One region of the Shewanella sp. SR43-8 genome, then DNA from elsewhere that is predicted to be linked to it. Evidence: predicted binding sites of a transcription regulator. Region 1 holds the regulator's gene; each other region holds the start of a gene.
What was found. Region 1 encodes NrdR, which represses ribonucleotide reductase genes. Its sites were predicted from a motif close to AAACACNANATNTNGTGTTT; they were not measured.
Positions count from the first base shown of each region.

Region 2: nrdD (anaerobic ribonucleoside-triphosphate reductase) is a predicted target of NrdR. The motif match lies at 1,278-1,297, and genes of this name have one in related genera.
Region 3: nrdA (class 1a ribonucleoside-diphosphate reductase subunit alpha) is a predicted target of NrdR. The motif match lies at 1,437-1,456, and genes of this name have one in related genera.

Region 1 is NZ_JACJDX010000001.1:410,268-412,547, forward strand. It holds gene ribD (bifunctional diaminohydroxyphosphoribosylaminopyrimidine deaminase/5-amino-6-(5-phosphoribosylamino)uracil reductase RibD) at 1-646, opposite strand, end outside; gene nrdR (transcriptional regulator NrdR) at 703-1,152, opposite strand; gene glyA (serine hydroxymethyltransferase) at 1,267-2,280, opposite strand, start outside.
Region 2 is NZ_JACJDX010000012.1:58,040-60,319, reverse strand. It holds gene rssA (patatin-like phospholipase RssA) at 1-701, shown strand, start outside; gene nrdD (anaerobic ribonucleoside-triphosphate reductase) at 1,312-2,280, shown strand, end outside.
Region 3 is NZ_JACJDX010000007.1:63,941-66,220, forward strand. It holds gene nrdA (class 1a ribonucleoside-diphosphate reductase subunit alpha) at 1-1,231, opposite strand, end outside; gene H5114_RS10355 (HAD family hydrolase) at 1,774-2,280, opposite strand, start outside.

The DNA of each region.
Region 1 (2,280 bases):
AACGGACATTTAAGCTAGGGTCATCAACAAGAATAGTTTCAACCCCAGTGATTAATGCGCAATGCCTAGCTCGGTACTTTTGCACATCTGCCCTGGCAGCGTCACCGGTAATCCACTTTGACACTCCATTCGACAGGGCTGTTTTACCGTCTAAACTGGCGGCTATTTTCACTGTCACCCAAGGCAAGCCAGTTTTCATCCGCTTCATGAAGCCCAAATTTAGCGCATAAGCTTGCTCTGTCAGTAATCCGATATCAACTTGAATACCTGCATCACGTAACATGCTGATACCGCGGCCAGCAACCTGTGGATTGGCATCGGTAACAGCAATAACAACTCGAGCGACCTTGGCATTAATTAAGCCTAAAGCACAAGGTGGTGTGCGGCCGTAATGGCTACACGGCTCAAGAGTGACATACGCGGTAGCATCTTGTGCCGAAAAGCCATTATCGCGAACCATTTTAAGCGCATTGACTTCGGCGTGGCCTTGGCCTGCACGCTGGTGATAACCTTCACCGATAATCTGACCATTGGCGACAATGACGCAACCGACACAAGGATTTGGCCGAGTGGTATAACGACCTTTCTCGGCGAGTGCTATCGCACGGCTCATCATTTGAATGTCGAAGGTAGAAAAGTTAGCCATATTAGGTAATCTCTTATTGCTCAGATGCCGTCATAAAAAGATGATATTTTTCGCCATTACTTTTGTAATTTGGCAATGGCCTCACCAAATTGTGATACATCTTCAAATGCTCGATAAACTGATGCAAAGCGGATATAAGCCACTTTATCAAGGTTCATCAACTGTTCCATCATAAGATTACCAATCATTTCAGAATTAACTTCGCGTTCGCCCGTTGCGCGCAGCGTTGATTTGATTTTAGTCAATGCTTGTTCAATTTCATCGATTGATACAGGACGTTTTTCAACGGCACGCAGCATGCCGCCACGGAGCTTTTCTTCATCAAAGGGTTGCCGAGTACCGTCACGTTTAATCACTCTGGGCATCACTAATTCTGCACCCTCAAAGGTAGTGAAACGCTCATGGCATTCGGTACATTCCCGGCGGCGACGAACTTGGTGACCATCAGCCACTAATCGAGAATCTATAACTTTGGTATCGGTCGCGCTACAAAAAGGGCAATGCATTGAGCCTCCTGCAGAAAAAAACAAAATGGCCGCTAACAATTAGCGGCCATTAAAGTTTATCCTATTTGTTGAGCAAGGTTAACCTAAACCTTTTCAACAGACATCAAGAGACGATTAACCGTATACAGGGAATCGAGCACATAATGCCAACACTTGACCTTTCACTCGTTCAGCCACTTCGGCATTAGATGCATCGTCAAGAATGTCACAAATCCAGCCGGTTAACTCTTTCGCTTCTGCTTCTTTAAAGCCACGACGAGTAATTGCTGGTGTTCCAATACGAACACCAGAGGTGACGAACGGTGAACGTGGATCATCAGGTACTGAGTTTTTGTTCACGGTAATGTTGGCATTGCCCAATGCAGCATCTGCTTCTTTACCCGTTAAATCACGGCCAATTAAATCAACCAACATTAAATGGTTTTCTGTACCGCCAGAAACAATTTTGTAACCACGATCTAAAAACACACTTACCATAGCTTTGGCATTTTTAACAACTTGCTGTTGATATACTTTAAACTCTGGCTCTAATGCTTCTTTAAATGCAACCGCTTTACCGGCGATAACATGCATTAAAGGGCCACCTTGGCCACCAGGGAATACCGCTGAGTTCAACTTTTTATATAAGTCTTCATCATTAGCAGCAGAAATAATAATACCGCCACGTGGACCAGCCAATGTTTTATGGGTTGTTGAGGTCACAACGTGTGCATGAGGCACGGGCGTTGGATAAACATCTGCAGCCACTAAGCCAGCAACGTGAGCCATATCAACAAGCAAATAAGCACCAACTTTATCAGCAATTTCACGCATTTTAGCCCAATCGACTATGCCTGAAAATGCCGAAAAACCGCCGATCATCATCTTAGGCTTGTGCTCAATAGCTAAGCGTTCCATTTCGTCATAGTCAATTTTACCTGATTCGTCGATGCCGTAAGGAATGATGTTGTAAAGCTTGCCGGAAAAGTTAACTGGTGAACCGTGAGTTAAGTGACCGCCGTGGGCTAAGTTCATACCTAATACAGTGTCACCTGGCTTTAATAGCGCCATAAATACCGCACTGTTAGCTTGTGAACCAGAATGAGGCTGCACGTTGGCATATGTGGCACCAAATAATTCTTTTGCGCG
Region 2 (2,280 bases), on a different contig from region 1:
AAGGCGGACTTATTAGTGGTGAGAAAGTGTTTGATGTTTTAGCTAACCGTATTGGTGACCTTAATATTGAACAATTGCAGCGCCCGTTTGCTGCGGTGGCGACAGATTTATATTCTGGGCAAGAGATTTGGTTTAAAGAGGGTGACTTGCGCCATGCCGTGCGTGCTTCATGTTCGATGCCTGGATTTTTACCACCCGTGCAGCAAGGTAATCGATGGGTTGTCGATGGTGCAGTCGTCAATCCGGTACCTGTTTCATTAGCCCGTTCGATGGGCGTTGATGTGGTTATTGCGGTAGATTTAAATGCTCATCGCCGAGGCCAAATGCATTTGATCCCAGAACAAGTAAAAAGCCGCAAAGCCAGTAAGTCAGAACCTATTGAACAAAAGCGTGAGCTTGAAACCGGCTTTATGGATTTATGGGGGAAAGGCAAAGAGTACATGAGTGGCTTAACCGATAAGCTGGCCATGGGCAGCTCAAAATCTCATCCTGGTATGTTGGCGGTGATGTCACAATCCATGGATATTTTAGAACAACGCCATAAACGTTCGCGTTTAATGGGCGAGCCACCTGATATTTGTATTGTGCCCGATGTGGCTGATATTGGCACCATGGAGTTTCATCGCGCCAAAGAGGCCATTGAAGCGGGTGAGCAGGCAGTTAAAGATATTCATCATTTAATTGAAGCAACCTTAAAGTAACATTTAGGCGATGTCGGACTGGTGTATTGATGGCAATATACCCGTTCGCGTCTAAGTGCTTAATGGGTGATTAATCAGGTAGTGCCTGTTAATCGTGGTACAGATATTGGTATCACATGGATGTTCAGCATCAAGGAGAGGGCGCTTATTTATTCTGGGATGCGTTATCGGCGCAATCTGTATTAGTTTGACTTATTCAATCTCATGTCGCGCCTTTTCGTCCTGATTATTCATCTTGTCGTAATGAATAAGTCACTTATACGGTTGATACTGTCATTAACGCTGTATTTGATGCCAGGTCATCGAAATAATCATCATTTTGAACGGCTAAAAACCACAACTACACGGTTACCTATGAGATAACTTGTTTGCCAAAATCTTACATCGCGATGCTGTTTTCAATTTTTTCTACCATGCGATCTCCCGTCATAAAAATCATTTTCCACACCTACAATATCTATTGCGAATAGCAAGTTATTTGCAATAAAAAGTACTGCCGACAATTATGATCTGGATCAAAGTAATACTCAGCGTTAATGTATCTAATACACTCTATATTGTGTCTTTTGTAAATTAAAGCTCTATATATAGTGCTTGTAAGGATGGTTGTATGCTTGTAGTCGTGAAAAGGGATGGATGCCGGACAGCATTTGATGGATGTCGGATCAAAGAGGCTGTTGTGGCTGCAATGGAGTCTGCAGGTCAAGCTGACCATCAATATGCGCTGCAGTTAGCGCAAACGGTTGAGCAGCAAATGGCTTGCAAAACCGAAGTTGATATTCACGAGCTACAAGATGCAGTTGAAAACTTATTAATGTCAGGACCGTTTAAGTCGGTGGCACGTCACTATATTGAGTATCGACACGACCGTGATACTCATCGTGAGACTCAGAGTAAATTAAACTGCGCTATTCGTGGTTTGGTTGAGCAATCAGACAATGCCATTTTAAACGAAAATGCCAATAAAGATGCCAAAGTGATTCCAACTCAACGAGACTTACTCGCAGGGATTGTTGCCAAGCATTACGCTAAAACTCACTTGTTACCTAAAGATGTGGTTAGCGCTCATGAGAAAGGAGAAATTCACTATCATGATCTCGACTATGCACCATTTTTCCCGATGTTTAACTGCATGCTAATTGATTTAGCTGGCATGTTAACTCATGGTTTTAAAATGGGTAATGCTGAAATTGAACCGCCTAAATCCATCTCAACAGCAACGGCGGTGACTGCGCAAATTATTGCCCAAGTGGCGAGCCATATTTACGGTGGTACAACCATTAACCGTATTGATGAAGTGTTGGCTGAGTTTGTGCAAATTAGTTATCAAAAACACCTTGCTGTGGCTCGCAAATGGCAAGTAGCCGATGTCGAAGGTTATGCAATGACGCAAACCGAAAAAGAGTGTCATGATGCATTCCAGTCGTTGGAATATGAAGTCAACACCTTGCATACCGCCAATGGCCAAACGCCGTTTGTGACCTTTGGCTTTGGTTTAGGTGTGTCGTGGGAGTCTCGCTTAATTCAGCGGTCGATGTTAACTGTGCGCATGGCTGGTTTAGGTAAAAACCGCAAAACG
Region 3 (2,280 bases), on a different contig from region 1:
GGCCAGTAGAGGCACGTTCTTGCATCATCAGTGAAAACAATTCAACTGCTTTGATCTGCTTTTTACGTATGCTGCTGTCTTGTTCATACTGCAGGTATAAACGTTCAAATTCGACTTGGTCTTCAAAGAAAGCATCGTAAAGGCCAGGCACATCAGATGGACTAAATAAGCTAATGTAGTCGCCTTTGATTAAACGTTGGTACATTAATTTGTTTAGCTGCACGCCGTAATCAAGATGACGCACACGGTTGTCTTCAACACCACGATTATTTTTCAGTACTAGCAGTGATTCAACTTCTAGATGCCATAACGGGTAGAACAGTGTTGCTGCACCACCACGGACTCCGCCTTGGGAACAAGACTTAACCGCTGTTTGGAAATACTTATAAAACGGTAAACAACCGGTGTGGAATGCTTCACCGCCACGAATAGGGCTACCTAAAGCACGAATACGGCCTGCATTAATACCAATACCTGCACGTTGGCTCACGTATTTAACAATAGACGATGCCGTAGCATTGATTGAGTCTAGGCTGTCATCACACTCGATGAGTACACATGAGCTGAATTGACGTGTCGGTGTACGAACACCCGCCATGATTGGCGTTGGAAGTGAAATCTTAAATAAAGATGTCGCGTCATAGAAGTCTTTAATGTACTTCAAACGGATTTCTTTTGGATAACGAGCAAACAAACACGCTGCGACTAAAATGTATAAAAACTGTGCGCTTTCATATACTTCGTGAGTCACACGGTTTTGAACCAGGTATTTACCCTCTAGCTGCTTGACTGCGGCGTAAGAGAAATTCATGTCACGCCAGTGATCAATATAGCCATCAAGGATATCTAACTCTTCACGGCTGTAATCCGCCATGATGTGCATGTCATATTTACCAATTTCAACTAACTTGGTGACATGATCGAATAGCTTAGGCGGTTCAAATTGGCCAAACGCTTTTTTACGTAAGTGGAATACCGCTAAGCGGGCTGCCACAAATTGGTAATCAGGTGACTCAGGAGAGATCAAGTCAGCCGCGGCCTTAATGATCGTTTCATGAATGGCTTCAGTTGGAATGCCATCAAAAAACTGCAGATGAGATCGAAGTTCTACTTCAGATACTGAGACGTTTTTTAATCCCTTGGCTGCCCAAGTGATCACGCGATGAATTTTATCTAAATCGATCGATTCACGTTCGCCACTGCGTTTAGTGACTGTCATATTGCTATTCATTGAAGAGAGGCCTTGGTTCTATATCTAATCATGTGATCTGTTGTTGGATGCAGTGCTGCTGGGTTCGATCTGAACCCGTTACAAAACAATTCCATGTTAAAACAATCAACTTGAAGGTACTCACAACATGGCAGTAAACCACCAATACGTTCAGTTAACATCTATCTCCTCGTTATGCTGTGGAGTAGTGTTTTGATTGTCGGCCACACACAAGATATGGTGTTATTTAAAATCTAAGATACAAGATAGTGAGGTTTGAGTTTTTTTGCAAGCCACAATTATATTAACTTCTTGTGGATAACTTGAGGATAAACGGCAGGGTTAGTGACAGCTAACCCTAGAGCCCAAATTTATAACGTGTTTTTTATAAATGATATTTTTTCAACCATCAAATAAGAAAGTTTTGATCGCTAAAATAAACAGCGATCGAAAATTTACCCTCAATTTTAGATTGATCTTTTAGGGCTTTTGATCGGTAAGTGATTGTCAGCATAATCTTTAGCCAATGATGCATTCAGAGGTGTATTTTTGATGAATCGATCTCAAAAAGACGACGGAGTAAAAAAGTGTTTTAATGCTGCACCATGTTCAAATTGGCATGTTGCTGGCCATGTATTCGGTGTGTCGCTGGGTGATAAATAGCCCCATAAGGCAATGCCACCTATCATACTTGCGTTGCGAGCGGCGACTAAATCACGCTCAGCATCGCCTAGGTATAAAATACTTTGAGGTGCGATGGCTATTTGTTGAGCGGCTAATAACATCGGCGCAGTATGAGGTTTAGCGTGACAGGTACTATCGCCGCTGATCATGGTTTTCAGTTTATCGGTTAAGCCCAGCTTTTGTATTAATGGCCGAGCAAATCGAGCTGGCTTATTGGTGACGACACCGTAGGGAATGGCTTGGGAATCTAATAGGGTTAAGAGTTCGGGTAAATCGTCGAACAAACGGCTGTGATCGCCATTAATGCGTGCATAATGGTGCAGTAGTGCTTGTTGAATATCAAGTTGAACGTGTTCATCTGCCTGTGGAATAGCGGTCTTGACCAA